Regions from separate parts of the Lysinibacillus sp. NPDC093712 genome, predicted to be linked through region 2. Evidence: predicted binding sites of a transcription regulator. Region 2 holds the regulator's gene; the other holds the start of a gene.
The links. The regulator LexA, encoded in region 2, represses DNA repair genes until DNA is damaged. The targets are predictions, from matches to a motif close to CGAACATATGTTCG.
Positions count from the first base shown of each region.

Region 1: the regulator LexA is predicted to act here: its motif matches at 7,258-7,271, upstream of ACQKNX_RS10720 (carbohydrate kinase).

Region 1 covers NZ_JBNNUU010000002.1:640,895-657,222, reverse strand. The annotation lists gene trpB (tryptophan synthase subunit beta) at 1-1,160, shown strand, start outside; gene trpA (tryptophan synthase subunit alpha) at 1,160-1,942, shown strand; gene recJ (single-stranded-DNA-specific exonuclease RecJ) at 2,260-4,599, shown strand; gene ACQKNX_RS10735 (adenine phosphoribosyltransferase) at 4,614-5,126, shown strand; gene ACQKNX_RS10730 (MarR family winged helix-turn-helix transcriptional regulator) at 5,205-5,657, opposite strand; gene ACQKNX_RS10725 (MFS transporter) at 5,848-7,104, shown strand; gene ACQKNX_RS10720 (carbohydrate kinase) at 7,304-8,395, shown strand; gene ACQKNX_RS10715 (pseudouridine-5'-phosphate glycosidase) at 8,399-9,313, shown strand; gene ACQKNX_RS10710 (RelA/SpoT family protein) at 9,520-11,715, shown strand; gene dtd (D-aminoacyl-tRNA deacylase) at 11,799-12,239, shown strand; gene ACQKNX_RS10700 (DUF2642 domain-containing protein) at 12,312-12,521, shown strand; gene ACQKNX_RS10695 (N-acetylmuramoyl-L-alanine amidase) at 12,957-14,543, opposite strand; T-box leader at 14,707-14,949, shown strand; gene hisS (histidine--tRNA ligase) at 15,071-16,328, shown strand, end outside.
Region 2 covers NZ_JBNNUU010000001.1:23,814-40,141, forward strand. The annotation lists gene ACQKNX_RS00120 (GspE/PulE family protein) at 1-1,322, shown strand, start outside; gene ACQKNX_RS00125 (type IV pilus twitching motility protein PilT) at 1,335-2,387, shown strand; gene ACQKNX_RS00130 (type II secretion system F family protein) at 2,384-3,589, shown strand; gene ACQKNX_RS00135 (prepilin-type N-terminal cleavage/methylation domain-containing protein) at 3,694-4,185, shown strand; gene pilM (type IV pilus biogenesis protein PilM) at 4,297-5,271, shown strand; gene ACQKNX_RS00145 (PilN domain-containing protein) at 5,271-5,864, shown strand; gene ACQKNX_RS00150 (potassium transporter) at 5,861-6,577, shown strand; gene ACQKNX_RS00155 (prepilin peptidase) at 6,636-7,388, shown strand; gene ACQKNX_RS00160 (gamma-glutamyl-gamma-aminobutyrate hydrolase family protein) at 7,401-8,123, shown strand; gene lexA (transcriptional repressor LexA) at 8,161-8,778, opposite strand; gene yneA (cell division suppressor protein YneA) at 8,954-9,268, shown strand; gene ACQKNX_RS00175 (YneB family resolvase-like protein) at 9,265-9,930, shown strand; gene ACQKNX_RS00180 (GNAT family N-acetyltransferase) at 10,017-10,538, opposite strand; gene ACQKNX_RS00185 (DUF896 domain-containing protein) at 10,722-10,955, shown strand; gene tkt (transketolase) at 11,176-13,170, shown strand; gene ACQKNX_RS00195 (TetR/AcrR family transcriptional regulator) at 13,572-14,126, opposite strand; gene ACQKNX_RS00200 (MFS transporter) at 14,308-15,477, shown strand; gene ACQKNX_RS00205 (response regulator) at 16,149-16,328, opposite strand, start outside.

The DNA of each region.
Region 1 (16,328 bases), on a different contig from region 2:
GGAAATTTGGGGGCCAGTATGTTCCAGAAACATTAATGACGGCATTAATAGAATTAGAAGCATCTTTTGATGAGGCGATGGCAGATCCAACATTCACAAACGAGCTAGCTTATTATTTACAGGAATATGTAGGTCGTGAGACACCGCTGTACTATGCTGAAAATTTAACAAAAGAGCTTGGTGGAGCCAAAATCTATTTGAAGCGTGAAGATTTAAATCATACAGGCGCTCATAAGATTAATAATGCTATTGGTCAAGCGCTTCTTGCCAAGCGCATGGGTAAAAAGAAAATAGTGGCAGAGACGGGAGCAGGACAACATGGTGTAGCGACAGCGACTGCATGTGCATTGCTAAATTTGGAATGTGTTGTTTTTATGGGTGCTGAAGATATCAAGCGACAACAATTAAATGTTTTCCGTATGGAGCTACTTGGCACAAAGGTAGAGTCAGTTGAAACAGGTTCGAAAACGCTGAAAGATGCAGTGAATGCTGCTCTTCGATATTGGGTGACGAATGTCGAAGATACACATTATATTTTAGGCTCAGCACTAGGTCCTCATCCATTCCCGAAAATCGTGCGTGATTTCCAACGTATCATTGGTGTGGAGACAAGAGCACAAGTCCTTGCAAAAGAAGGACGTTTACCAGATGCCGTTGTCGCTTGTATAGGCGGTGGTAGTAATGCTATTGGCATGTTCCATCCATTTGTCGATGATGAATCGGTAACGTTATATGGTGTAGAAGCAGCTGGAAGTGGTATTGATACAGGGAAACACGCTGCTGCCATTGCAGGCGGTCAGTTAGGCGTTCTTCACGGAGCTTACATGTATTTACTTCAAGATGACAATGGTTTTGTTCAGGAGGCACATTCCATTTCAGCAGGTCTTGATTACCCTGGGAAGGGGCCAGAGCATTGTTATTTGCATGATATCGGACGCGCAAATTTTGATTCTATTACAGATGATGAGGCACTTGAAGGTCTACAATTACTAAGTCGCACAGAGGGTATTTTACCGGCTCTGGAAAGTGCACATGCTATTGCGTATACAGCAAAGCTTGCAAAAGAAATGAATGCTGATGACATCATCGTTGTTTGTTTATCAGGCCGCGGTGATAAGGATGTCCATACTGTTCGTGCAGTACTTGGAGGTGATAAATAATGACAACATTACAGCAGGCAATTGATCAAGTGAACAATACTGGTAATAAAGCATTTGTGCCCTATATTATGGCAGGAGACGGTGGGCTTGAAACGTTAAAGCCAACTATTTTGTCATTACAAAAAATGGGTGTGACATCCATTGAAGTTGGTATTCCGTTTACCGATCCTGTTGCAGATGGTCCTACGATAGAACAAGCAGGAGAACGAGCTTTAGCAGAAGGTGTAACATTGCGAAAAGTTCTAGAGGCGCTTGCCTCATTCCGTCAAGAGATTACCGTTCCATTAGTCGTTATGACATATTTTAATCCCGTTTTAGCTTATGGTTTAGAGCAATTTGCCATTGCTTGTGTAGCAGGGGGGATAAAAGGATTAATCGTTCCTGATGTACCACTAGAGGAAAGTGAAATACTTCGTCAAACTTTAAATCCCCATGGTGTTGATATTGTACAACTTGTATCGTTAACAAGCCCACCAGAGCGAATTGCCCGTATAGCAGCGGCTAGTCAAGGTTTCGTTTATGCAGTAACTGTAAACGGTATTACTGGGGCTCGCGCAAGCTTTGCAGATGATTTAGAAGGTCATTTTACACGTTTGCGTAATATGAGTCACATACCTGTGTTAGCGGGCTTTGGTATTTCAACGCCTCAACAAGTGGTGAGCATGGGTGCCCTTGGCAATGGCGTAATTGTAGGCAGTACAATAGTGGCGGCTTTGCATGAAGGAAATGTGGCTAAAATCGAAGCATTAGTCGCTGCCTCGAAAGGAACTGAAATTGTTTGAGTGCCTGGCACTTCGCTTGCGCACTTGTAAGCCGCAACAATCGCTTGCGGGCGGTCTGTTGCGGTGCATTCATCGCCGTCGTCTGCTCTAATCAACTGAAATTGTTTGAGTGCCTGGCACTTTATTTGTCGCCGTCCACTCCGAAGTCTACTCTTTCTTAGAGTAGGCTTTTTAATATGTGGAAGGAAAGTGTCCTGTATGTTAGAAATAACGAAGAAATAGACAATCTATTAAATCAGGATAAATCTAGTAAGCTAGTGGATAGTGCGAACATGCTCGATTTTCGGTATAATAGCCTTCGTGAGGAAGTGAGAAATATGATTTTATCGAAAAAAAGATGGCAGGTTGAGCGTCCAGACGCACAACTTGTACAAACATTACAAAATGACTTACAACTTTCTGCTATTGCGGCGAAAATTTTGGTGGCCCGAGGCTGTTCAACATCAGCCGATGCAGAAAGCTTATTAAATATGACAGAAGCAAATATACATGATCCGTTTTTAATGCATGGTATGGCAGAAGCGGTAGAGCGCATCCAGAAAGCGCTTGAAAATAATGAGAAAATTTTAGTTTACGGAGATTATGATGCCGATGGTGTGACAAGTACGACGGTCATGCTCAATGTACTACAAGACCTTGGAGTAGATGTGTCATTTAAAATACCTAATCGTTTTTTACATGGCTATGGTCCGAACGAAGCATTATTTCGTGAAGCCTATGAAGAGGGCATTCAATTAATTATAACGGTGGATAATGGTATCTCAGGTATTGAACCGATTCGAGTAGCAAAGGAACTTGGAATGGATGTGATTGTGACAGATCACCATGAGCCTGGTGAAGAGTTACCACAAGCGGATATCATTTTACATCCACGAGTACCTGAAGGTCATTATCCGTTTGGTGAGCTGGCGGGTGTTGGTGTGGCATTTAAATTAGCGCATGCCCTATATGGTGAGCTGCCAACACATTTATTTGAGTTTGTGGCAATTGGTACCGTGGCCGATTTAGTACCACTAGTCGACGAAAACCGTTATCTTGTAAAACGTGGCATTGAGGAAATGAGACGTTCACTTAGCCCGTGGATACAGGCAATGTGCGAAGTAGCAAGTGCAGAGCAAGCCACAATCAATGAAGAAACGATTGGCTTTTATTTTGGGCCACGTTTAAATGCAGTTGGGCGACTTGGCGAAGCGTCTCCAGCTGTTGAGTTACTAATGGCAGAGGATGCACCAAAGGCGACAGCTCTAGCTAAACAGCTGAATGGATGTAATACAGAACGTAAAGATATCGTGAAAAGTATTACAGATGAGGCGATTGCCTTAATTGAAGCAGATGAAAAGATTGGGGATTCACTTGTTTTAGTTGTAGCAGGGGAAGGCTGGAACGCTGGCGTTGTAGGTATTGTTGCATCAAGACTTGTTGAACTTTATTATCGTCCAACAATTGTACTGTCACTGGACTTGGAGAAAGGGACAGCAAAAGGGTCTGCACGTAGTATTGAAGGGTTCCATTTATATAATGAATTGGCGAAAAATAGAGATATTTTACCACATTTCGGCGGACATCCGATGGCAGCGGGAATGACGTTACCATTGGAGCATGTGGATGAACTGCGAGCGCGATTGGATGCACAAGCAAGAGAATGCTTAACAGAAGAGCAATTAACGCCGGTTGTTTCAATTGATATTCCGCTTAAAATTGATGAGATTTCCGCGGATGCCATAGAAGAAATTGCGACGCTCGGCCCGTTCGGCACAGATTTCCAGAAGCCAGTGTATGTGCTTGAGGATGTGGAAATTGCTTCGATGCGTAAAATTGGTGCTGCTGAAAATCACATTAAAATGGAATTAACCGACGGCCTTGAGAAATTGGATAGTGTAGGTTTTAATAAAGGGCATTTGTATAATGAGCTGACATACGGCATTAAAGTATCGTTTATTGGCGATCTTCAAATTAATGAGTGGCAAGGACGTAAAAAGCCACAATTTATGATTGAGGATGTTCAAACCACAGAGTGGCAATTATTTGATATTCGTGGAATTCGTCAAACATCTCGTTGGTTGCATACAGTGCCAAAAGAGGAAGCTGTTTTTTATGCGTTCCGTCCGGAGACGATGAGCTATTATCACTCATTGCTAGGTGTGCCAATTCACTTAGTTGATGCTGAACTGTCCAATGTAGAGCAAACAAATTATATTGTGTTGCTTGATTTACCACACAACGTTCAATTATTAGAAAATGTATTACTAAAAACTGCACCTTCCCGTATTTATGCTCATTTTTATATGCCAGATTCCCAGTACTTCAACGGAATGCCTACGCGTGAACAATTTGCCTGGTACTATAAATTTCTAAAGCAACGCCCTGCATTTCCATTAGATATGCATTTAACGGATTTAGCAAAGCATACGGGTTGGCCGTTAGAAGCATTAAAATTTATGACACAGGTGTTTTTTGAGCTCAATTTTGTTAGAATGGAGAGTGGACTGACGACTGTCAACGTGAATGCGCCGAAAACGGCATTAACTGAGGCGCCGTCTTACAAACAACGTTCAGAACAGATTGAAATAGAGCAAAAACTTGTCTATGCACCATATATAGAGCTAAAGCAATGGTTTGATGAACGATTAAATTTATATACGAATACAATTTCGTAGGAGGAGCAAGAACTATGGATTTAAAGCAATACGTGACAACAGTTGAGAACTGGCCAAAAGAAGGCATTAGCTTCAAAGATATTACAACAATTATGGATAACGGTCCAGCTTACAAATATGCAACAGATAAAATCGTTGAATACGCTAAAGAAGTTGGCGCAGAAATTATTGTAGGTCCTGAAGCTCGTGGTTTCATTATAGGCTGCCCAGTTGCTTATGCGCTTGAAATTGGCTTTGCACCAGTTCGTAAACCAGGAAAATTGCCACGTGAAGTAATTAGTGCAGATTACGGTTTAGAATATGGTAAAGATACATTAACAATGCATAAAGATGCCATCAAACCAGGTCAAAAAGTGCTTATTTGTGACGATTTACTTGCAACTGGTGGTACAGTAGAGGCAACAGTTCGCCTAATTCAACAATTAGGTGGAGAAGTTGTTGGCTGTGCATTCCTAATTGAGCTAATCGAACTAAACGGTCGTGCAAAACTTGGCGATCTAAGCATGAAAACATTAATTCAATATTAATAAACGAAAGAGGCTGTCCCGAATTTTGGGACAGCCTTTTTTTATAAAGTGTCAGGCACCCAAACAATTCTGACAATATTAGTCGTAGGATTTCACTACTTTTTGAATTTTTTTTAGCGTTTCATAAAAGTCTATATATTTTTCAAGTCCAATATCTTCTATGATTTTTTCCTGTATGTCCATCCAAATTGGCGCTGCTTCATTTAATTTTTCAATTCCTATAGCCGTTAAAGAAATTATCTTAGTTCGGCCATCTTGTATATCACGCGTAACATCCACATAGCCATTTTTCTTCAATAGATTGACATTACGAGTTATCGTTGTTTGATCGAGTAATAGAATATCACCCAATTGACTTACTGAAACTGCTTTATGATGGGCAATATTTGCTAGCATCGAGTATTGAGTAACTTTTAAATGAGTAGGTTCAAGAGCTTTATCATATAGCTGCGTAACGGCCCTAGTCTTTTTTCTAAGATTCGCACATACGCAAATTTGAGTATAGTCAATGTCTGTGTAATTTCTCTCCATAACTAGATCTCCTTTTAAGTTTTTCGTTAAACTATATTGTACCACTAAAATGGAATTATTTTCTTGACATCTAAAATAGCGAGTCATTATTATATATGTATATACATATATTTTTTAGCATACCTGTATTCTAAATTTTTTTCATATAAAAACAATCGTTTTACATTTTTCTGGAAATGTAGGTGGCGTTATGAAACGTATTCATTACAGTTGGTTTATTTTAATGATAACATTTTTTTCAATTATTGTAGCAGGCATTACTTTATCTTCATCAGGTGTTTTTATTGGTCCGTTTGAACATGAATTTGGGTGGGATCGTTCGGTAATAGCAATGGCTTTTGCCATTAGTCTTTTTCTATATGGAATTTCCGGTCCGTTTATGGCGGCATTACTCGAAGTTCTGGGATTAAAGAAAATGATGCTAGCTGCTATGGGGATATTAATTATAGGCATATCGCTCACATTGTTAATGCAGCAAGCATGGCAATTGATGATTATTTGGGGTTTTATTATTGGTCTAGGGGCTAGCCTCTTTTTAACCGTTTTAAGTCCTTTTGTTGCGAATCATTGGTTCGAAAAAAGAAGAGGACTCGCTTTAGGTATATTAACTGCCAGTACTGCAACAGGACAATTAGTTCTTCTCCCGATATTAGCAATGATTATCGAAAATTCTTCATGGCGATGGGCAATTGCTTTAATAATGGTGTTAAGTTCCATTATGTTTATCGTTATTTTATTGTTTATGAAAAATAAACCGATGGACGTTGGGCTTCTTGCATATGGACTTGAGGAAGAAAAAGCGGAAAGTGTAGTAGAAAATAAGAAAAACCCAATTATTATTGCTTTTAATGGTTTATTCGTTGCAATAAAAGTGAAAGAATTTTGGCTTTTAGCAGGTAGTTTTTTTATTTGCGGATTATCAACAAGCGGGTTAATTGGTACGCATTTTGTATCGTATTGTATTAGTTTCGGTGTACCGTTAGTAACGGCTGCTTCGTTTCTATCGTTCATGGGAATATTCAACTTAGTCGGAACAACATTATCAGGCTGGTTATCTGATCGCTTCGATAATCGTTGGTTACTATTTTGGTATTATCTTTTAAGAGGTGCTTCTTTAGTTTTACTGCCGTATGCCTTAATGCAAGGTTCTCTAACATTACTCATTATTTTCACCGCGTTCTATGGATTAGATTGGATTGCAACTGTACCGCCAACTGTTAGTATTTCAAGACAAATTTTTGGTACGCAAAAAAGTGGTATTATTTATGGTTGGATTTTTGCATCCCATCAGGCAGGTGCTGCAGTCGCAGCATACGGTGGAGGTCTCATTTATAAATTTTTCAACTCGTACACATGGGCGTTTTTCTTAGCTGGTGTATTATGTGTTTTAGCTAGTTTGTTTGTTATCATCGTGAAAAAGCAATCTCCGAATAAACTAGCACATTAAAACAAATTCTATAGTAATGAACAGAACTGATTGAACATAATAGTATAAACGACATGAAAAGTACAAATAGTATGCTAGGAAGTATTCTAGCGTGCTATTTTTTGTTGTAAAACCTTGTAAGATGCATAAATAAGAGAAATGTTTGACTTTATTCAAACAAAAGTTTATGATATAAACAAATATAATAAAAGGTGATGCTATGAATGAAAGAGAACAAGCGGTACTGGCTTTAATTCGTAAAAATCCGTTTATGTCTCAGCAAGAGATGGCAGATAAGATGAATCTGTCCCGTCCAGTACTTGCAAACCTAGTGTCGAGCTTAACGAAGCAAGGGAAAATTGTTGGCCGTGCTTATATTTTACCTGAGGAAAATGAAATTATTTGTATCGGTGGAGCTAATCTCGATCGGAAATTTCATGTAAGAGGGACCGTGCAATTAGGAACTTCTAATCCTGCTAGCTCCTCATTCAGTGTAGGTGGGGTTGGTCGAAATATTGCGGAAAATTTAGGTCGACTTAATCATGAGGTGACGTTACTCACGACAGCTGGAAAGGATGCGGATTGGCAAGTAATCCAAGAAGCATCCGAATCATTTATGAATTTACGCTATGTCGAACAGTTACCAGATGCTTCAACTGGTTCCTATACTGCGATTATGGACGAGCAAGGTGAACTTGCATTAGCTGTTGCAAACATGGAAGTTTATGATTTATTATTGCCAAGTTTATTGAAGAAATATGAGCCAATGTTAATGAATGCAGGCTGCTTTATTATGGATTTAAATTGCCCGAAAGAAACGGTAGCCTACATCCAACAAGTAGCGATTGCGCGAGCTATTCCGTTTGTCATTGTACCGGTATCTTCGCCAAAAATGAATCGATTACCAGATACATTGCAAGGGGTTACATGGTTTATTTGTAACACAGATGAAGCAGAAACAATCGTTGGTCATAAAATTGAAAACGATGCAAACTATGAAAAAGCTATTCAAAAGCTTCTTCAATTAGGGGCCGAGCATGTCATTATTACTGCAGGTAGCAAAGGTGTCTATGCTGCATCTACAACTAGTACACCAAGTCATTTTGCTGCTAAGGAAATCACTAAAATTGAAGATGTAACTGGCGCGGGTGATGCTTTTGTAAGTGCTGTCATCCATAGTTGGTTAAGGGGACAATCGTTTGAGGTGTGCATTGATGCAGGTTTAACGAATGCTAAAAATACACTCGCATCCCCGTACACAGTAAGACCTGAATTATCAGAAGAATTGTTAAAAAGTGAAATGGAGGAATAACACATGAAAGAATTCATCGTATTATCAGAAGAAGTAAAAGCTGGACAAGCAAAAGGACTACCAATTGTTGCATTAGAGTCAACAATCATCTCACATGGTATGCCATATCCTCAAAACGTACAAACAGCACGTGAAGTAGAGCAAATTATTCGTGACAACGGTGCGGTACCTGCAACGATTGCGCTTATTGACGGTAAAATTAAAATCGGTTTATCTGACGAAGAACTTGAAATGTTTGGGAATGCACAAGGTGTTGCTAAAACTTCTCGCCGTGACCTAGGCTATTTATTAGCTACGAAAAAATTAGGCGCGACAACAGTTGCTGCAACAATGATTTGTGCTGAGCTTGCTGGCATTGAAATTTTCGTTACAGGTGGTATCGGTGGTGTGCACCGCGGTGCTGAAACAACAATGGATATTTCAGCTGACTTAGAAGAATTAGCACAAACAAATGTAGCTGTAATTTGTGCAGGTGCTAAATCTATTTTAGATATCGGTTTAACACTAGAATATCTTGAAACAAAAGGTGTACCTGTTGTAGGTTATGGCACTCCGGAGCTTCCTGCATTCTACACACGTCAAAGTGGATTTGATGTAAACTTTAAGCTTGATACACCAGAAGAAGTAGCAGCAATGTTACGTGCTAAATGGGATTTAGGCTTACAAGGTGGAGCAGTTATTGCAAATCCTATTCCTGAAGCAGAAGCACTTGAGCACGAATTCATCACTAGCATTATCGAAAAAGCGTTAAAAGAAGCCGAAGAAAATGGTATTCAAGGTAAAAATGTAACACCATTCTTACTTGGCAAAGTAAAAGAATTAACTGAAGGTAAGAGCCTTGATGCAAACATCGCATTAGTGAAAAACAATGCAGTAGTTGGTGCAAAAATTGCTGTTGCCTACAACAAAGCAAACTAACTAGTAAATTATAGACTCTTTGCGAAGCACACCTGCCTTGCAAAGGGTCTTTTTATCTATAATAATGTATTTTTTACCCTTTAATACGAAGTGTTCACGATATTATCTAAACTATATGACACAGTCCCTTTACAATCGACCTCTATTTTTTATACAATTAAGTTTATATCTAATCTGAAAAATTTGACGAGCAAGGTGGACATGTTATGGCGAAAGAGCAAATTTTGACTCCTGAGGACGTTTTTGATTTAGTCAAATCCTACATGAATGAGGAAAATGTCGCATTCGTGAAAAAAGCATATGAATTGGCAAGAGATGCGCATATTGAGCAATTCCGTAGCTCTGGTGAACCGTATATTATTCACCCAGTGCAAGTTGCCGGTATTTTAGCTGAATTACAAATGGATCCAGAAACTGTGGCAGCAGGCTTTTTACACGATGTTGTTGAAGATACGGAATTTACACGAGATGATTTAGTTCGTGAATTTGGCGAAGAAGTTGCGGTACTTGTTGACGGAGTAACGAAGCTTGGGAAAATAAAATATTTATCGAAAGAAGCACAACAGGCGGAAAATCACCGCAAAATGTTTGTAGCAATGGCTCAAGATATTCGCGTCATCTTGATTAAGCTTGCTGACCGTCTGCATAATATGCGCACGTTAAAGCATTTACCTGCAGAAAAACAACGTCGTATTTCGAAAGAAACGCTTGAAATTTTTGCACCACTTGCACATCGTCTAGGGATTTCGACAGTAAAATGGGAGCTGGAGGATACTGCACTTCGATATTTAAATCCACAGCAATATTATCGTATTGTCAGTCTGATGAAGAAGAAACGAGATGAACGTGAGGCTTATTTAGACAATGTCATGGGGGAAATGAAATCTCAACTTTCTGATGTCGAAATTGATGCGGATGTTTATGGTCGTCCAAAGCATATTTACAGCATTTATCGTAAAATGGTGCTACAAAAAAAGCAATTTAATGAAATTTATGATTTATTAGCGATTCGTGTACTTGTTGATAGCATAAAAGATTGCTATGCAGTGTTAGGAATAGTCCACACTTTATGGAAACCGATGCCTGGACGTTTTAAAGATTATATTGCAATGCCAAAGCAAAACTTATATCAATCATTGCATACGACCGTTATTGGGCCATATGGTGACCCGTTAGAAGTTCAAATTCGTACAAAAGAAATGCATAAAATTGCAGAGTACGGGATCGCAGCTCACTGGGCATATAAAGAAGGTAAAAAGATTGATATTGAAAAACAAAATGTCGATCAAAAATTAACGTGGTTTAGAGAAATATTAGAATTCCAAAATGAGTCTTCTAACGCAGAAGAGTTCATGGAGTCATTAAAATTCGACTTATTCTCGGATATGGTGTACGTATTTACACCTGAAGGGGATGTTATTGAATTGCCTGCTGGTTCTGTACCTATCGATTTCGCATACCGTGTGCATTCAGAAGTCGGCAATCGTACAATCGGAGCCAAAATTAATGGTAAGATGGTACCGCTTGATACACCATTAAAAACAGGTGATATCATTGAAATTTTAACATCAAAGCAATCATTTGGTCCGAGTCGTGACTGGCTTAAAATTGCGCAATCATCACAAGCAAAAAATAAGATTAAGCAATTTTTCAAGCGTCATCTGCGTGAGGAAAATATCATCAAAGGTAAAGAGATGATTGAAAAAGAAATACGCTCACAAGATTTTGATATGAAAGAAACAATGTCATCGGAAAACTTAAAACGTGTTTGCGATAAATTTAATTACACGAATGAAGAGGATTTATATGCGGCTGTTGGTATGAATGGTATTACGGCACAACAAGTTGTAAATCGTTTAGCCGAAAAACGCCGTAAAGAGCGTGAGCAAGAAGAAGCACTTGAAAAAATCGAACAAAAAATGAAAAATCCGATTCCACAAAAGCGTACTGAGTCAGGCGTTATTGTGAAAGGCATTGATAATATGCTTATTCGACTATCCCGGTGCTGTACACCTGTTCCTGGTGATGACATCGTCGGCTTTATTACAAAAGGTCGAGGCGTATCAGTACACCGTGCGGATTGTCCAAATATCCTAATAGAGGATGAGCAGGAGCGTATAATCGAAGTTGAATGGGAGCATGGGCTTACACCAGAGAAAAAAGAGTATCCTGTCGACATCGAAGTTTCTGCCTTTGATAGACCTGGAATATTAAATGAAGTCATGCAAATCGTTAGCGAAACAAAAACGAATATTTTAGCTGTGAGTGGCCGCGCAGATCGTGATAAAATTGCGACCATCCACCTAACAATTTCTATTTCAAATATTTCACATTTGCATAAGGTTGTTGAACGCATTAAACAAACACCTGATATTTACTCTGTGCAACGTGTGATTAATTAGAAGTGCTAATATTCATACGGCAAGGGCACTTCAGTTAAAACGACAGATGGAACGGATTTTGATGGATTGAGGGGTTAAACATTATGAAAGTAGTTTTACAGCGTAGTAAAGCCGCATCTGTAACGGTACAAGGGGAAGTTACAGGTGCTATTGATAAAGGCTATGTGCTTCTCGTTGGTATTACACATGAGGATACAGCAGAAGACGTCGCATACCTAGCAAAAAAAATCGCTAATCTACGCTTATGGGAAGATAGTGAAGGGAAAATGAATCATTCCATTTTAGAGCATGGTGGCGCAATCTTATCTGTATCTCAATTTACATTGTATGGAGATACAAAAAAGGGCAATCGTCCGAGCTTTACAAGTGCAGCAAGACCGGAAATAGCTGCACCGTTGTGGGAGGCTTTTAATGATGCTTTACGTGGATACGGCTTACAAGTAGAGACCGGTATTTTCGGTGCTATGATGGACGTTGCATTGACGAATGACGGTCCAGTCACGATCCTACTTGAGTCCAAATAGAGGTACATTTCCTATCATTCCTACATATACTAAAAAGAATGGCAAAATTTGTAGGAAGGAAGTGTATCGTCGATGACGCAAATAGGAAGGTTATCGAATCCTTATTTATATGAAACACTTAAATTGATGATTAGCCAAATAATTGTAGTGCAAACAGAGAAAAGTATCCAGCAAGGTATTTTAACCTCTGTATTATCTGACCATATCGTTATCGAGATTGATCATACACCCTTCTTTATTCGTATGGAGGAAATTATATGGGTTACATTGGCAACAAAATAAACATAAACAAATAAGAACCTTCATTTTCTAATAAGAAAATGAAGGTTCTAGCTTGTCGACAAAAGGGATTAAGATTTCTATTCTTAATCCCTTTTGTTATTTTTATTGTAAAAAATGGGTTCTTACTTTCGTCTTGCCATACGCTTCGAGCATCCCCTCTCTATGAAGCTGTTGACCATGTCCAAGTAGCCATTATAGTAGACTGCTAGCAATACATATAAAGTGATTGGAGCGGAGGGCGGGCGGGCGACTCCTGCTCAGAACGCACAGTACGTAAGACGCAACAGACCGCGCGTTAGCGGGGGTTGCGTCTTACGATGTGCCCGCGGAAAGCGCCCGCCCGTAGTGGAAATCAACGGCAGTAGTCATCACTTCTATATTAATTTTAAATAAAAAAGAACCTTCATTTTCTAATAAGAAAATGAAGGTTCTTTTTTATTCGATTATGTTTGCATCAAAGTAATCTAAAATGCCTTGATAAATGCCGAGTGTAGCCTGTTCTCTGAATTTAGCCGTTGTAATGATCCGTTCTTCATTGGAATTACTTAGGAAACCTAGCTCGAGAAGCACTGCTTTTTGTCGGTTTTCACGAAGTACTAAGTAATTTCCTTCCTGTGTACCACGATCTTTAATGTTAATTTTACTAGCAAGGCCGTTGTGTATTGCTTCAGCAAGCCCTTTTTGATTGTTATTAAAATAGTAGGAAGTAAAACCTGAAACCGAACTATTATCAGTTGCGTCATAGTGAATACTTATAAAAGCATCTGCATCATGCTGATGGGCAACGGATACACGTTTACGAAGTGCAACATATTCATCTGATTCACGTGTCATCACAACATTTGCACCAGCTGCACTTAACTTGGATGCGAGAAGAGACGCAGTTTTCAATGTTATATCTTTCTCGTCAGTTCCTCGCTGACCAGTTGTACCGTGGTCATTTCCACCATGACCAGCATCCACAACAATTGTAAGCCCGTTTAAAGTTCCTTTTTTCCGAGGCTCAGATTTTGTATAGCTAGTTGTTACCGCTGTGCTTTGTGAAGTGGAGACTACCCAGTTTGCGACGAATGCGGTTTTATCTTCTAATTGTATTTCGTAAAAATCATCTTTAGCACCTACAATTGGATAGGTTTCGCCAGCATCTACACGTTTAACAACCTCCGCAGTTGTGGTCGCGTCAGTACGTAAGTTTGTCCCATTATAAATAATTGTGACAGATTCAAGCGAGGATGATGATGGTGATGATGACGTTGAAGTTTTCGCAGTCGTTTTTACCGTATCAGAAAATGTCCCGTAGAAGCTGTATACCCAACCAGTTTTTTTGTTACTGTACTGAATTTGAACCCAATTATGTTCTTGTGATAGTACTTTAAAAGATTGTCCATTCGAAACAGTCCCTATTTTTTTTGATGTTAAATCTGCCTTTTTGCGGACATTTAACGTATCGACTAAAATAGTAAATGTAGTACCTTTAGGTTCGGTTGTCGTAGATACTTCTACTACTTGGTCAGTTGTTGTTTTTTCTGTTGTTTCATTAATTGTCACATAGTCTGCAGATACCCAACCGACTAGTCCATTCCAATTAATTTTTGCCCATTCACCATTTTCTGTTATTAGTGCTGCTTGATTGCCTGTTGACAGTTGCCCAAGGACTGGTGATGAAATATCCGGTTCAGTACGGATATTGAGGCGATCAACTTGGGATATGACCGTTTTATCAATTGTTTGTTGCTCATTTATAGAAGCTGTTAGCCAAGACGCTACCCATCCTTCATAATCGTCTGTTTTTACTTGAATCCAATCACCTTCGCGACCGATGGATGTTAACAAATCACCTTCATCTAATGTTGTAATAATCGGGTAAGAGAGCCCAGGTCCTTCGCGTAAATGAAGTATAGTTCCAGTAACTTTTAAATCACTCGAATCGGCAAATACTAGTTCTTTATTGTTGATACTTGGAAACAAAAATGTTAATAATAGGACAAAGATAATGGTTTTATGTATAAGTTTTGTCGTCATTGGACCCCTCCTTTTCTTGTGCTATTTTACCATGTTTTCATGTTAAAATTCGAGGGAAAAAGGTAACGGAAATCATTATTTTAATAACTACTTTGTGAAAAATAAGAAAACAGTTGACATTACCATGCGTTGTGACTAACATAAAGGGTAATCAAAAAATGATTAACCGCTTATGACCAAGCAAGTAGCGTATACCTCTATTGGAAAAGAGAGGGAAAGACTTAGGCTGCAATCTTTCCTACAAAAAAGTATAAGGCGAATAACACTTGAGAGGCTTTTTTCTGAAAAGGAATACTTAGTAGGAAAAAACGGAATCGGCCGTTACCCGATTATGAGGAGGACGCAATGTAGTTTGTGCGTCAACTAGGGTGGAACCGCGGAAGCATATACAGCTCTCGTCCCTTGCAATTTTGCAAGGTGGCGAGGGCTTTTTTTTGTTGGATTTCTCTAAAAAAGTCGCTCTGTACTGCTGTTTCGCGCTTTACATACGAAGGCTTGCCATAAGCAATTGAAAAGGAGGTATTTACATGAGTTTTAAAGTGCCAAGAGGGACCCAAGATATATTGCCAGGTCAATCAGAAAAATGGCAAAAGGTCGAAGCAATTATTCGTGATATTTGTCGTGTGTATCGATATAACGAAATTCGTACACCTATTTTTGAACAAACAGATTTATTTGCGCGCGGTGTTGGAGAAACAACTGATGTAGTGCAAAAGGAAATGTATACATTTGAAGACCGAGGTGGTCGTTCATTAACATTACGTCCAGAAAATACTGCTGGGGTTGTTCGTGCATATGTTGAACATAAAATGTTTGGTGCACCCGATCAACCAGTGAAGCTATCTTACTTAGGACCAATGTTCCGTTATGAACGTCAACAGGCTGGTCGTTACCGTCAATTTGTACAATTTGGTGTTGAAGCTATTGGCTCTGCTGACCCTGCAATCGATGCAGAAGTGATAGCATTAGCAATGGACATTTATGAATCAACAGGCTTAAAGGATTTGAAATTAGTCATCAACTCACTTGGTGATAAAGTAACGCGTGATGCACACCGCACAGCATTAATTAATCATTTTGAGCCACATATCCATGAGTTTTGCTCTGATTGCCAAAATCGTTTGCAAAAAAACCCATTACGTATTTTAGATTGTAAGGTAGACCGTGAGCATCCATTAATGGCAACTGCCCCTGCATTAACTGATTTTTTAACAGAGGATTCAGCGGCATATTTTGCTCAGGTTAAAACGTATCTAGATACGCTAGGTATTTCATATGAAATAGACCCGAATTTAGTACGTGGCCTTGACTACTACAACCATACGACATTTGAAATTATGTCAACAGCTGATGGCTTTGGCGCAATCACAACACTGTGTGGTGGTGGTCGTTATAATGGGCTTGTAGAGGAAATTGGTGGTCCGAATGTACCGGGTATTGGCTTTGCGTTAAGTATCGAGCGTTTGTTATTAGCACTTGAAGCGGAAGCGGTGGAGCTTGATACAGAATCAGCACTAGAAGTTTACATGATTGCTATGGGTGATGAAGCGAAGCTCAAAGCAGTCGAGCTAACAAGCTCATTCCGTGCAAAAGGTATTTCTACTGATATGGATTATTTAGATCGTAAAATGAAAGCACAAATGAAATCTGCAGACCGTTTAGGTGCTAAATATACAATCGTTTTAGGTGAAACAGAAATAGAAGAGCAAGCAGCAACAGTAAAGCATATGGCATCTGGGGAGCAGCAAAAAGTAGCCTTCTCAGAATTAGTGAACTACTTATTAA
Region 2 (16,328 bases):
TCCGCATGGCGACAGGCTGTCAAATCGAAACAAGTATAGCCGCAAAAGATGATTTATATCGAACACTTACGAAATATTATGATTTACAGGAATCAATGGAAGCGGCATTGCAAGATATTGGGGCAACTGCTGGAGAAACACAAGTAGAAATCGAACGTGAAGATTCACCGATAGTGCGACTCGTCAATCAAATTATTGCGAACGGTGTTGCGCAACGTGCGAGTGATATTCACTTTGACCCACAAGAAACGGATTTACGGGTTCGATATCGTGTAGACGGTGTGCTGAAAACTGAACGGTCTTTGCCTAAGCACATGCAAAGTATAGTACTCGCTCGTATTAAAATTATGGGCAACTTAAATATTACAGAAAATCGTATTCCACAAGATGGACGTATTAAAACAAATGTCAATTTCAAACCAGTGGATATTCGACTTTCTACGTTGCCGACTGTTTATGGAGAAAAAGTTGTAATGCGTATTTTGGATTTAAGCAATGTGGCGAATGCGATAGATCAGCTTGGCTTTACAGAGCGCAATGAAGCATTTTTCCGTAAAATGATTGCGCATCCCAATGGCATTATGCTCATTACTGGTCCGACTGGTTCAGGTAAGTCCTCTACATTGTATGCTGCTTTAAGTAACTTGAACGAAGAAGGCGTCAATATTATTACAGTAGAAGATCCTGTGGAATATCAGCTCGATGGCATTAACCAAATTCAAGTGAAAGAAGAAGTTGGGTTAACATTTGCAAATGGATTACGTTCTATTTTGCGACAAGACCCAGATATAGTAATGATTGGTGAAATAAGAGATTTAGAAACTGCACAAATTGCTGTGCGTGCCTCCTTAACAGGGCATTTAGTGTTAAGTACATTGCATACAAATAGTGCGGTGGAATCTATTTCTCGTTTGCAGGACATGGGGGTAGAGCCATTTTTACTATCTTCTTCATTAGTAGGGATTATGGCACAACGCTTAGTGCGTAAAGTATGTCGAGATTGCGGAGAAACCTATGCTTTCACGAATCATGAACTCGAAATCATGCAGAAAAACGGTATTGAAGGGGTAACACATGGTAGACGTGGAAGGGGCTGTCCTTCATGCAATCAAACGGGGTATCGAGGGCGTATGGCCATCCATGAAATTTTACCAATCGATCGATCGATTAAAGATATGATTTTAAATCGTAGTGGAGATAGTGCTATTCGCGACTATATGAAACAAGAAGGCTATTACACGTTACTAGTAGATGGATTGTTAAAAGTTGTTGAAGGACAAACGACTACTTCAGAAGTATTACGTGTAGCAAATGTAGACTAGGATGTGAACCGTATGATGACAACATCGAGAAATATAGAAGAGCTTTTAACACGTTCATTTGAGGAAAAGGCGTCAGACTTACATTTAACAAAGGGGATTCCTCCTGTCTATCGCATCCATGGTCAGTTGGAGCATTACGGGACTGAACCACTTACTTCAGAGGAATTGCAAACGATGGTGGAAGCTATTTTACCTGACCATAAACGCCAAGAATTTCATGATAAAGGTGAAACGGATTTTAACTATTCATTGCCCGGGAAATGTCGCTTTCGTGTAAACGCCTATCATCAGCGAAATGAAATGACAGTCGCGGCACGTTTAATTGAAGCAAAAATTCCGTCCATTGAATCGTTAAATATGCCTCAGGTATTGTATCAGCTAGCTGAAAAACCACAAGGACTTATTTTAGTAACAGGTCCAACAGGTTCTGGGAAATCGACGACACTAGCTGCGATGATTGACTATATTAATGAAACGAAAGCAAAGCATATTATTACACTTGAAGACCCCATTGAGTATTTACATACACATAAAAAGTCGGTCATCAATCAACGAGAAGTAGGTGTGGATACACAAAGCTTTGCCAATGGTTTACGTGCTGCACTACGTCAGGACCCTGACATGATATTAGTCGGTGAGATGCGTGACTATGAAACGATTTCAACAGCTATTACAGCCGCTGAAACAGGTCACTTAGTTATGGCGACATTGCATACAAGTAGTGCACCAACTACGATTGATCGTATTATTGATGTCTTTCCACCACATCAGCAAGGACAAATTCGTGTGCAGTTAGCGAATGTATTAGTAGGGATTATTTCACAGCGTTTATTTATTCGAAAAGATGCAAAGGGGCGTATTGCAGCAACGGAAATATTAGTCCAGGCACCGTCCATTGCTAACTTAATCCGCAATGAAAAGGTACACCAAATTCCAAGTGTAATGCAGACAAGCCGTGCGCTCGGTATGCACACATTGGAGTCATCCATGCAGCAGTTGATTGCAATGGGGAAAATTTCGTTGGAGGATGCAAGACCATTTATGAATGCGGGTGAGTATCAGTGACCGTTTTTCGCTACAGCGGACGTACTAAAACTGGTACACACAAAAAAGGAATTATTGATGCAGTCAATAAAAAGGCAGCACTCGAAAAATTACGCACGCAAGGCATTAATGCGCGAGAGCTAGAAGAGTCGAAAAGCCTTTTGCATAAAGAATTAAATCTCGGCGGTAAAGTGAAGCATCAAGATTTCGTTATTTACTGTCGTCAATATGCAACGCTCATTCGCGCGGGGGTGTCGATCGTTGAAGCTACACATATTTTAGGTGTGCAAACGAAAAGTAAGCCGCTAAAAAAGGCTTTGGAGCAAGTTGAAGAGGACATCCGTAGTGGTACTTCATTTTCAGATGCAGCGGCAAAGCATCCAAAAGTTTTTCCAGTGATGTTCGTCAATATGATGCGTTCTGGAGAGGCGACAGGAAATGTTGATGACACTTTAGAGCGACTAGCAGGTACGTTAGAAAAGCAATTTAAAATTAAGAAAAAAGTGCAATCGGCATTAACTTATCCAGCTATTTTGTCGGTGCTGACAATCGCGGTAGGGATGTTTTTAATGATTTTTATCGTCCCAACATTTATGGCAACTTTTGAAGACATGGATTTAGAAATGCCGCTATTAACAGTTATTGTTGTCAGCGTGTCAGATTGGTTAGTTGAATTTTGGTATATAGTGATTGGCATGTTCTTGTTAGCAGTCATCCTGTTTAGATATTTTTATAACCATAATAAGCTCTTTCATTACAATGTGAATTATGCGGCACTACGAATACCTGTATTTGGTGTTTTAATGCAAAAAAATGTCATTGCTCGTATGACAAGAACATTATCTTCTTTGTTTAGTAGTGCCGTTCCGATTTTACATGCGCTAACGATTGTTGAAAAAGTTGTAGGCAATCCAGTTGTAGGAAAGGTCGTTATAGAGGCACGCGAAAATCTTGAAAAGGGTGGTACATTATCGGAGCCATTAGAAAAAAGCTGGTTATTTCCACCTTTAGTAACGCAAATGACATCAATAGGTGAAACAACAGGTTCGCTCGATTATATGTTAGAAAAAATAGCAGATTTCTATGAGGACGAAGTCGATCGCTCAGTCGATACATTAAAATCGCTAATCGAACCATTAATGATACTCGTTTTAGCAGGAGTTGTTGGTGTGATTGTAGCAGCGATTTTCCTACCGATGTTCGCACTCTATGAAAGTATGTAAACATGCGAAAACTTAAAGGAGGTGGTGTAGAAAATAACTGACGTCGTTACGGGTGTACGTGTTTTCGCACTAATTATAAAACATTATTAAAGGAGGAACACACTATGTTCAAAAAATTACTGAACAAAAAACTATTAAAAAACCAAAAAGGTTTAACACTTATCGAGTTACTAGCTGTTATCGTGATTTTAGCGATTGTTGCAGCCATTGCGATTCCTGCGATTGGGAATATTATTGATAACTCTCGTTATAATGCAGTAAAAGCTGATGCAATTAATGTATTAAATGCTGCACAATTATATTATACGGATAATCCAGGTGGTGAATCCGATGACAAAGGAGATGCAGGAGCTGTTACTACTATTTCTATAACTGTTGCTCAGTTGCAACATGCAAAATATTTAGAATCACGAGGTAAAATTTCAGAAACTGCTTCTGTTACATCAGGAAAACCACATGAACTTGATGGAGACTCTGAGCAAAAGGTGAATGGACAAGAAGTGAAATTTGAGAAAGCAACAATTAATGATATTAATGAAGATAAAGATAAGGGATCTAAATTATCAACAACAAAAACGATAAAACCCAAAAGTTGATTAGTAACCCTCCCAACTCACTCAGAAGCGTAGCCAATACTGCGCTTCTGGTTGGGAAATGGATGGTTAATGTTTAGACACTTCATTCAGTCAAAGGAGGCATCTTTTCACATGTTTAAAAAGAAAAAGAATTCGCATGTGTCGATTGAAATAAAGGATTATGTTTTGCGTGCGCTTGTGGCAAAAGGTGCTGATCCATCGCAGTGGAAGGGCTATGAGTTGCCATTGGCGCAAGGAATAGTCGAAGGTTCAATAATCAATGATGAAATCGTATTGTTTAATATGATGAAAAATCATGTTGCCAAATGGGCAGGCAAGAAGCAAAATGCACGTATTTTTGTACCAGATACTTCGGTGTTGCTAAAGAGCTTTGAGCATCCGCATGATGTTGAATCAAAAGAGTTAAAAAGCTACGCTGAAATGGAGCTTGGGCAAACGATTCATTTACCATTTCACGAGCCACTTATAGATGTTTATGATCCAACACCTAATGATGGACAAGCGATGTTATTTGCGGCTCCATCAGATGAAGTGAATAAAACGATCGGGCTGTTGCTCGATGCTTCGCTAGAACCGCAAGCTGCCGATATTCGAGCTTTATGTAATATTCGTCTATTAGAGCATATGCAATTACTAGAAATAGACAGAACATATTTAATAGCAGATTGGTCGATAAACGAATTGTCGATTAGCATTTATTCTTACGGTCAACTAGAGTTTTTACGTTATCAATCGTTTGAAACAAACTTAGCAAAATGGCAACCAAAAGAGCAGGAGGAGTTTAATTACTCATTCCATTTAATAGATGATCAAGATAATTATCAATTGACACTAACGGATCAAATTCTTGAAATTGATCGTATTATGAACTTTTTTAAATTCTCGTTACATAAAGGTGAGAAAAGTGTAGATGATATTTTCCTTTTAGGTGATAATCCTTTATTGCCTACGATTACTGAGTTTCTAAGTAATAATTTCACAACGCCCATTACAGTGTTAAATGATGCTATGGTACAAAAATCATTCCCTCAATTTTCTGAGAAGTTTGCGAGTCTAATTGGGCTGGCTTTGAAGGAGGTACACTGATGGTACCTGAAATTAACCTCTTACCGAATTTAGAAAAACAGAAATCAGCACCAATACTCTTATATATATTAATTATTGTACTAGTTGGTATCGTTTTAGCATTCATAATAATCCAATATTTCCAGGCGAGAGGCGAGATTACGAAATTAAATGCACAGGAAATAGAGCTGACGTCACAGCAAGAGCAGCTACAAATAGAATTGGCTGGTATACGAAATATGAATGCAGGTTCGCTAGAGCAATCGGTTCAATTTGTCAATCATGTAGCATACCCTGTGACACCATTAATAGATGAGACACAAGCATTATTGCCAGAGCAGACGTATTTACGGAATTATAAATTTGGTGAAACAAATATAGAAATTACCGCTGATTTTGAAACGATGTCAGCTATTTCAAACTATCTTGATAAATTAAACGTAAGCCCTTATTTTACGGATATTCAAGTTGGGACAATTGAAAATTTTGAGTTATCGATTGGGGAGCAAAGCGAAGTAAATTTGAAAGATAAATATCAGGAATTACCGCGTTATTCGGTAACCATTACATTGGCAATTGATTTTATTTATTTGGCTGGAGGTAGAGAATCATGACAAGCAGCAAAAACTCAGCGATTCTTCTGCTAACCGCATTAATCGCAGCCCTGTTATTTGCACTCTATTACTATTTATTAACCCCTAAATTGGAAGAGGTAGAGGCGAAGGAACGAGACGTTAGTGCACTTCAACAAGAAATTGCAACAATACAGGAGCAAATTGTTGCATTAGATACGGTACAGCAATCACATGGTGTAAGTGTGCTTTCTTTGCGAAAAAAAGTGCCTCAAACACGTGCTATTGAAGGCGTTATTCGAAATATCGAAGAAATCGAAGCAGTAACAGGAACACGGGTTGAAGCTGTAGAATTTAATAATTATGATTCACTCGTGATGGACTCTGCGATTATTGACCCAAACACGCCAGCAATTGAGGAGCAAGCGGTCAGTGACATAGCACAACAACTTACTGAAAATAGCGAGCAAGCAGATGGTGAAGAAGGGGATAAAGCATTACCAACGTCTACTATTGCTAAAGAATCATTACCAGCAGAGTTGAAATTAGTGACGTTTAGTATTGATGTTGTTGCTATAGATACGAAGGCAATGCTTGAATTTTTAAAGGAAATTGAAAAAATTGAACGTGTGATGAAAATCGACACATTAGATATTACATTAACTGGGGAAGAGGTTTTATTCGAGGAGGATGCAGATTCATCCATTATAGCTACCATTCAGGTAACAACCTTCTATTATGAGGGAGAACAATGATGTAAAGGCGCGCATACTCCAAAGTATGGGCGCTATGTTAGTTTAGGAGGCAATAAAAATGGAAATGGCTTATACAATACTAGTATTTGTATTTGGGCTAGTTTTTGGATCGTTTTTTAATGTTGTAGGCTTACGTGTGCCGATAAAGGAGTCAATTGTTAAGCCGCCCTCTCATTGTACGAGCTGTCAAAGACAATTAACGGCAATTGATTTAGTGCCAGTTTTGTCCTATGTTTTTTTAGCAGGTAAATGTCGTAGCTGTGGGCAAAAAATTTCGTGGATTTATCCGCTAATGGAGTTGCTAACAGGCGTATTATTCGCCTTTTCGTATTGGCAATTGGGCTTTAGTGAAGAGTTTATCGTAGCGATACTATTAATTTCATTATTAGTAATCCTTGTCGTATCGGACTTTGCATATATGCTTATTCCTGATAAAGTGCTTTTGTTTTTTTTGCCATTATTAGCTATTGGACGTGTGCTATCGCTTTTAACGCCGTGGTGGGATAGTATCGTAGGTGCCGTCGTCGGCTTTGGCATATTATATTGTATTGCTGTTGTATCACGTGGTGGTATGGGCGGTGGCGATATAAAATTATTCTTTTTACTTGGACTTGTACTTGGTACAATAAATACATTATTGACATTATTTGTAGCGGCGGTAATTGGTATGATTGTCGGGATAATCGTGCTCAAAGTACGGCAACAAGGTCGAAAAACGCCGATTCCTTTTGGACCATCCATTGCTTTAGCTGCAATTATCGTGTATTTCTATGGTGAAGTCATCATCGATTGGTATGTAGGATTATGGTAAGGGGGTATATGGATGAAACCAATTATTGGTATTACAGCATTTGCGGAGGACGATTTATCGTCAAAATTGAATGTAGCCTATAGCAAAAGTGTCATTGAGGCTGGTGGCATTCCATTTATTATTCCACTAGGGGTAGAGGAAGATGTAGCACAAATTTTATCGTTGACGGACGGCTTATTATTATCTGGTGGTCATGATGTTCATCCATTTGAATTTGGAGCGGAGCCTCTACCGAAGCTAGGACAAATACATCCAGAACGAGATAGGGTGGAGCTTGCCTTAATTCATGCGGCTTTTACAAGGAAAATGCCAATTTTGGGGATTTGCCGTGGCATGCAAATACTTAATGTTGCATTAGGTGGAACTTTATACCAAGATATTGATAGCGAATATCATAGTAGTAAGCTGTTAAAGCATACGCAACAAGCGGCTCGTGGTGTTGCTACACATTATGTGCAAATTACGCCAGATACGTTGTTAAAATCAATTATCGAGGAAGAAAAAATTGCTGTGAATTCATTTCACCATCAAGCTGTAAATGTATTAGCAGAGAAGCTAATCGTTGCAGCGAAATCGAGTGATGGCCTAGTTGAAGCGTTCGTACACGAAGACTATCCGTTTTGTTTAGCAGTGCAGTGGCACCCAGAAGAACAAGCAGTAGTAGGAGATTTAGCTGCACAGAAACTCTTTGCAGCCTTCACTCAGGAGAGCTTAAAATATAAAAGAGAAGCATGAGTGCTTCTCTTTTTTGTTTGCTAAGTATGAGAATGCATTAATGTACACGGCGATATAAGCCGACTACTTGTCCTAAAATCGAAACTTGGTCTACAATAATCGGTTCCATTGTAGCGTTTTCTGGCTGTAAGCGAAAATGATTTTTTTCCTTGAAGAAGCGTTTAACTGTTGCTTCATCTTCTTCTGTCATTGCAACAACAATATCACCGTTATCAGCTGTTGCTCTTTGCTTGACGATGACTAAATCTCCATCAAAAATGCCCGCCTCGATCATCGATTCACCCATAATTTCTAACATAAATAGCTGATCTTCACTTGTACCGTAAATATCAGGTAATGGGAAATATTCGTCGATATTTTCAATGGCTGTTATAGGTGATCCAGCTGTTACCTTACCAACAAGCGGTACATGGATGACGCTTTGCTTTTGAATTGAATCTTCTGGCTCTAAAATTTCAATCGCACGTGGCTTAGTAGGATCTCGTCGAATAAAGCCCTTTTGCTCTAATCGAGCTAAATGTCCATGAACCGTTGAGCTTGATGCAAGTCCAACTGCTTCCCCAATCTCACGTACAGATGGCGGATACCCTTTTGCACGTACTTCTTCTTTGATAAACGCTAGTATATCCTCTTGTCTTTTCGAAACTTTTTTCATGATTGCTCACCTCTTTTTTTATATCATTCTTCTTACTATCTTCTTACTAGATAGTATAGCAGAATGCGAACACTTATGCAAACATAGGTTCGAAAAGTGTTTGACAAAAACGTCTGTTCGCTTTATCATAAGAACATACATTCCGAACAAACATTCTGAAAAGGGGATATGATGAATGAATTGGTTTAAAAAAAATACACATATTTCAATTTTATTAGGCGCATTTTTACTATTTGCAGGTTATCTTGTTATAACTGATCCTGGAGACATTACTTACACTGAAATCTATATCGAACATGGCGATAGCTTATGGTCGTTAGCTGAGCAATACCGTGGTAAAATGGGTATGGACGACTGGATAAAACTTGTGAAAGCCGAGAACGAATTACATAGCGTAAAAATAGTTGCTGGAAAATCACTTGTTATACCAGTAGTGGGGGACAATAAGATACCCACCAATTCAATTGAAATTGCGAGAAGTGAAAGATGATGAATAAACAACGAACGGCTGTAATTTACTGCCGTGTGAGCACCGAAAAAGAGACACAAAGTTCTTCATTGGAGCGTCAACAAGAAGAATTACTTCGTTATGCTAAGGAACAAAACTACGATGTGAAAAATGTTTTTCTGGATAAGCATAGTGGGTATGATGTTGAGCGCGAAGGATTACTTGAAATGCTCGATTATATTAAAGAAAAAGAGATACACGCATTATTTGTGCAAGATGAAACACGTTTAGGGCGTGGTAATGCACGAATGGCTGTACTTCATTTATTGCAAAAAACGGAAACAGATGTTTTTTCCATGCGTGATGCAGGGCCTGTACAATTGAATGAGATGGATACGATGTTGCTCGAAATTTTAGCTATTGTTGAGGAATATCAACGTAAAATCCATAATGCGAAAATTCGTCGTGGCATGCGTCGTGCAGTAGAAAATGGCTATCGTCCCGAACATAATCTTTCCAAGCGTGGTAATCCAAATGGTCAGGAGCGTAAGGAAGTGCCTATAGAAGAAATAGTGAAGCTACGCAATCGTGGCTTTACCTATGAGGAAATTGCTGCGACACTAAGAGGTCTTGGCTTCGATGTAAGTAAGGCAACCGTACATAGGCGTTATCAAGAACATCAAGAAAGGTTAGCGGGCAAGTAATTTGCCCTGCTAATCTTTTTTCATGCTTAAAAACGCTCCTGATTGGAAAATAAACTGTCCAAGTAGGTAGAAGGGCAAGATTAATTTCATGTTAAAGCTACCCATTCTTCTTGCAAAATAGCGTAATAGTATTCATCCCACCAATCGTTACCATATGGTATACATTTTTTAAAAAATCCTTCACGTTGCATACCGATTTTTTCCATCACTCGGTAGGAGGCAATATTTTCAGGCTGGCATGTAGCGATAATTCTATGAAGCTTCATTTTGGTAAACCCATAATCTAATAGGGCGTGCGCTGCTTCTGAAGCATAGCCTTGACGATAATATGCTGGGTTCAACACCCATCCAATTTCATATGTATGTTCGCCAAAGTAGGGATGGAAAACTAGATGACCAATGACTTGTTGCTGATCTTGTAAAACAATAGCAAAATGTTGTGCTTGCTCACCGCTATTATCTGTTATAAATTTTTGTACCTGTTCTACAGTTAAAACACCTTCTGGCATATAGTGCATCACCGATTTATCGGACATATAACTATAAACAGCTTGCAAATCTTGTGCTTCAAATTTTCGGATATGTAATCGTTGTGTTGTGATATTCACCTTATTTCCTCCAATAAAGTATAAATTTTTTCCTTGTATAATTAGTTATACACGACTAACATCTGGAAGTCATGTAAATTATGGCTAAGAAGTGTTTTTAAGGGTTGGTATAACTGCATTTTAAGGGAAACCATGCTATACTTTGCATACTGAAGTGATAAAGGTATTGAAAGGTGTGTAACAATGTTATCAAAAGAAAAAATTAATCGAATTAACGAATTAGCTGCAAAAGCGAAAGCGGGCAATTTAACAGAGGAAGAAGCGAAAGAACGTACTTCTCTTCGCAAAGAATATTTAGATACATTTAGAGCGTCAATGCGCGATACGATTGAAAATGTTAAAGTTGTCGATGAAGAAGGTAATGACGTTACACCTGAGAAGGTAAAACAAGCGAAAAAAAATAAATTTTTAAATTAATATGTCACAATTAATCCAGTACTAGAACGTTTGAATTTTCTATTGTTATAGCTGGATAATATTCATCTTTCAGTTCTTACATTTTAAATGGCAAGTTACAAAATGATGATAAAGTATGACATAAATCTCAAATAGTATAACAAAAGCATTGTTTTCTAGGACAATGTTGACTAAACTGTAGTAGAACAATATATAGGACGAGAAAGGATGTCACAACATAATGACTCAACATGCGGATCAACTAGCGATTAATGCTATCCGAACATTGTCAATTGATGCAATTGAAAAAGCAAATTCAGGTCACCCAGGCTTACCGATGGGGGCAGCGCCAATGGCTTATACGCTTTGGACAAAACAACTTCGCCACAATCCGGCTAATCCAAAGTGGTATAACCGCGATCGTTTCGTACTTTCAGCAGGTCACGGCTCTATGCTTTTATATAGCCTACTTCACCTTGGAGGTTACGGCCTTCCAATGGAAGAAATTCAAAACTTCCGTCAATGGGATTCATTAACACCAGGACATCCAGAATACGGTCATACTGTTGGGGTAGAGGCAACTACAGGTCCTCTTGGACAAGGTATTGCTATGTCAGTTGGTATGGCAATGGCAGAGCGTCATTTAGCTGCTACTTATAATAAACCAGGACATGATATTGTCGATCACTATACATTTGCGCTTTGCGGCGATGGCGACTTAATGGAAGGTGTTGCAGCTGAAGCGATTTCATTAGCTGGTCACTTAAAACTTGAAAAATTAATCGTATTATACGATTCAAATGATATTTCATTAGATGGTGATTTGGAAAAATCATTCTCTGAAAACGTTCAAAAACGCTTTGATTCATATGGCTGGAACTATTTAAAAGTTGCTGACGGCACAGATATAGACGCTGTTAACAAAGCAATCGAGGAAGCGAAAAAATCTACTGGCAAGCCAACACTTGTTGAAGTGAAAACAGTAATTGGTTTCGGTTCTCCAAATAAGTCAGGTAAATCTGATTCTCACGGTGCTCCACTAGGTACTGATGAAGTTGTATTAACAAAAGCAGCGTATGAATGGGCACATGAACCATTCCAAATTCCTGCTGAAGTATATGATACGTTCAATGCAGCTGCTGAAGTGCAAGGTGCACAATCAGAAGCAGCTTGGAATACGAAATTTGAAGCATACAAAGCTGAGTTCCCAGAATTAGCAGCTCAATTCGAAAATGCTATGAATGGTAAGCTACCAGAAGATTTTGCAGCAGAATTACCAGTATATGAAGCAGGTAAATCTGTAGCAACACGTTCTTCTTCAGGTGACGCTATTAATGCAATTGCAAAGAAAACTCCATCATTCTTCGGTGGTTCAGCTGACCTTGCAGGCTCAAACAAAACGTCAATGAAGGGCGCAGGCGACTTCTCAGCAGACGATTATGCTGGCCGCAATATTTGGTTCGGTGTGCGTGAATTTGCAATGGGCGCAGCAATGAACGGTATGGCTCTTCACGGTGGTCTAAACGTCTTTGGTGGTACATTCTTCGTATTCTCAGATTACGTTCGTCCTGCTGTACGTCTTTCTGCATTAATGGGTCTTCCTGTGACATATGTATTCACACATGACTCAATTGCTGTAGGGGAAGATGGTCCAACACATGAACCAATCGAACATTTAGCTTCATTACGTGCAATGCCAAATCTTTCTGTTGTTCGTCCAGCAGATGCGAATGAATCTGCAGTTGCATGGGAGCTTGCTGTATCTTCTGAAAAAACACCAACTGTTTTAGTATTATCTCGTCAAAACTTACCAGTGCTTGACGCATCAATTGAAACAGTTCGCGAAGGTGTTACAAAAGGAGCTTACACTGTATCACCTGCTTCTAAAGAAGTGGCAGATGCCATTTTAATTGCAACAGGTTCAGAAGTTTCACTTGCAGTGGAAGCACAAAAAGCGTTAAAAGCTGAAGGTATGGATGTAGCAGTCGTGTCAATGCCATCAATGGATCGCTTCGAAAAACAAGATGCAGCATATAAAGAATCAGTTCTTCCGAAAGCTGTGACAAAACGTCTTGCAATCGAAATGGGTGCATCATTCGGTTGGCATAAATACACTGGCTTTGAAGGAGACGTTCTTGCTATCGACAAGTTCGGCGCTTCTGCACCAGGTGAACTAGTTATGGAAAAATACGGTTTCACAGTAGAAAATGTTGTAGCGAAAGTTAAAGCGCTATAAAATTATTACAAGATAAAGTAACGTTACTCTTTAAGTAAACGAAAAGTACACCGCGTAAATAGTGGTGTACTTTTTGTTTGCCGTTGATTTCCGCTACGGGCGGGCACTTTCCGCGGGCACATCGTAAGCCGCAACCCTCGCTAACGCGCGGTCTGTTGCGTCTTACGTTTTGTGCGTTCCCGCAGGAGTTGCCGTCCTCCGCTTCAATCAACTAGTATCTCTTAAGGACGAAAAAGTACATCACGTATATAGTGGTGTACTTTTGGGGTGAAACTTAAAATAAACACATATTTAGAGTCTGAATTAGAAAGCTAATTCAGACTCTATTTTTTATTGATATCACTTGGAAAATAGCCACTGGTGAAATTAAGGAGAGAGTTGATCTACAAAAATGCAGGTACCTATAAATTTCTCTCAAATAATATCCCTATTTGTTCCTCCATCACTTTGGGAGGGTAGGGCATTTCATTCATAAACCACCATTCCACTGTCCCTACATAAGCTGCTCCCATAAACTGAAGAATAATATCTTCATTTAAACTTCTATTTTTACCCTCCGTTATATTCCATTCATTCCTTTCATTCTTAATATCTTCGATGACAAACTCGAAGAACCGATTTCGAAAGAAATGGGCCCCTTTACTGGCTAACATAGAGGAAAAAAACAAATAATTACTTTCAAAATAATCAAACCAAGTTTTACTTCCGTTTTTAGAATCCGTTTCATCTTCCTGTTCGCAGATTTCCCGTAGAGAATTAATATGTTCCTCAATGAGCTTATCTAATAAATCATACTTATCCGTGTAATGAAGATAGATGGTTCTTCTACTAACGTTTGCCCTATTAGAAATATCTTGTATCGTAATGTCATCAAATTTTTTTTCAGACATCAATTCAATAACAGCTTTTTTTATAGCTTCTTGAGATTTAAGTATTCTTCTATCCACTTTTGACATTATGAAGATCACCAAACTTCCTATAAAATAATTCACAATTTTTAACGATGTGTGCACTAATATACAATTCCTATTCATTTGATAATTGTAAACAACCTGTATATATATAATAATACACGTGTGTCACATAATACATCAATGTGCATAAATTTATTGTAATGTAGATTGGAGATAAAACTCTATGGATAAAAATAATAATTTGCTTATCTTTATATTGACTGTCGGAGTTTTCGGTATTTTAACTACCGAAATGGGGGTAATTGGGATATTACCTTTAATTGCGGAACACTTTCAGATCAGTGTATCCAAAGCAGGGCTACTAGTGAGTCTCTTTGCACTTGCTGTTGCAATATCAGGTCCTATTTTACCGTTATTGTTTTCAGGTATAAATCGTAAGAAGGTAATGTTACTTGTACTTGGAATTTTTGTTCTGGGGAACATAATCTCAATGTTAACATCAGACTTTACCATCTTATTAATTGCTCGTACGATTCCAGCGTTTTTTCATCCGATTTATTGTTCATTAGCTTTGACTATAGCTGCTACCTCGGTTAGCCAGGAAGAATCTCGAAAGGCTGTTTCTAAAGTAATGATGGGAGTGACAGGAGGTATGGTACTAGGTGTGCCAATCACCAACTATATTGCTAGTAATACAACCATAGAAATGGCGTTTTTACTCTTTACGATTGTTAACATTATGGCATTCTTAGCTACAATGTTATTTATACCATCTATGCCTGTTAAGGAAAGGCTTTCTTATGGAGCTCAAATAAGCGTATTAAAAAAACCGATTACTTGGTTAGCGATTGCTACTGTCATATTTATAGGTTCTGCAACTTCGAGCGTAAATAGTTTTATTGCAGAATACCTTCAAACCATTACAAATATCTCGGGAAAAACTTTAAGTTTGGCATTATTATTATTAGGCTTAGCAAGTCTTATTGGAAATCTCGCAGGCGGAAAGTTGCTTACTAAAAACGCATTTAAAACTGTAATATTTTATCCAATTGTATTAGGCATAGTTTATATGTTATCGTTCCTAACAGGAAAGTCCACTGGACCTATGATGATAACGATATTGTTCTGGGGTATATTATTTGCTATAGGAAATAATATTAGTCAATATTGGATAACTTCTGCAACTCCAAAAGCTCCTGAATTCGGTAATGGATTATTTTTATCGTGTGGTAATCTAGGGATAACAATCGGTACAACAGTAAGTGGATTATTTATATCAGGAATGGGTACTCAATATATCGTATTAAGTGGTTTATTATTCTTAATATTAAGTTTAATATCCATTTTACTGAAAAGCTATATTGATACTCCTACAAAACAACTTTCCAAATAAAAAAATTTTGAAATTGTTTTTTTAGATTCTACTAATGAATTCCAACTAACCTGCTCAGTTGAAGTACTACTATCTATACAAAAAGAGCCAAATTAAAGACCAAGTTAATCTACAAAAAGTGTAGGTTTAACTTGGTCTTTATGTATTAACAACAACAATTTATGTGAAAACAGCCGTATTTAATCTAACTAGGACTAACCTTATTGAGAAACAGCTTAATGTATAGTCTAACGTTTGTAAATTAAATCATTCCAACCATATACTTTGTCTGATATACCTAATCTTTGGGCTGGAGTTTCTTCTGTACCTCCTGATTTAAAAGGCAAACAAAAATTATTGGTTCGATTTTGGGATCGCACTTAGGAATGAAAATGGTGCAATATATTAAGGTGAAATGGCTTCAAATTACATTGCCTGCAATCTTCCTTCTATTGATTGCACAAGTTGTCCGGGATGTATTGTTCTAAATTATATGTAGAAAAAAGGATAGCTGAATCAAATGTTCAGTTATCCCTTCCTGATTAAAGTGCTTGGATTGCTGATAGAAGCTGATGAATCGCCACTAAATCAAGAACAATCGCCACTAAAGCATGGCGAATCGCCACTATAAGCACTCAAATCGCCACAAAAACAGCACCTACCGCCAATAACTGGGTGACTCTAATAAAATATTACTTTGCCAACCCATTTTGGAAGGCGTAGACCACCGCTTGTGTACGATCTTGGACATCTAATTTGGCTAAAATATTGCTAACATGGGTTTTCACGGTTTTTAATGCGATGTATAAGTCATCAGCAATTTCTTGGTTGGCTTTGCCTTTTGCCATTAATAAAAGAACTTCCATTTCACG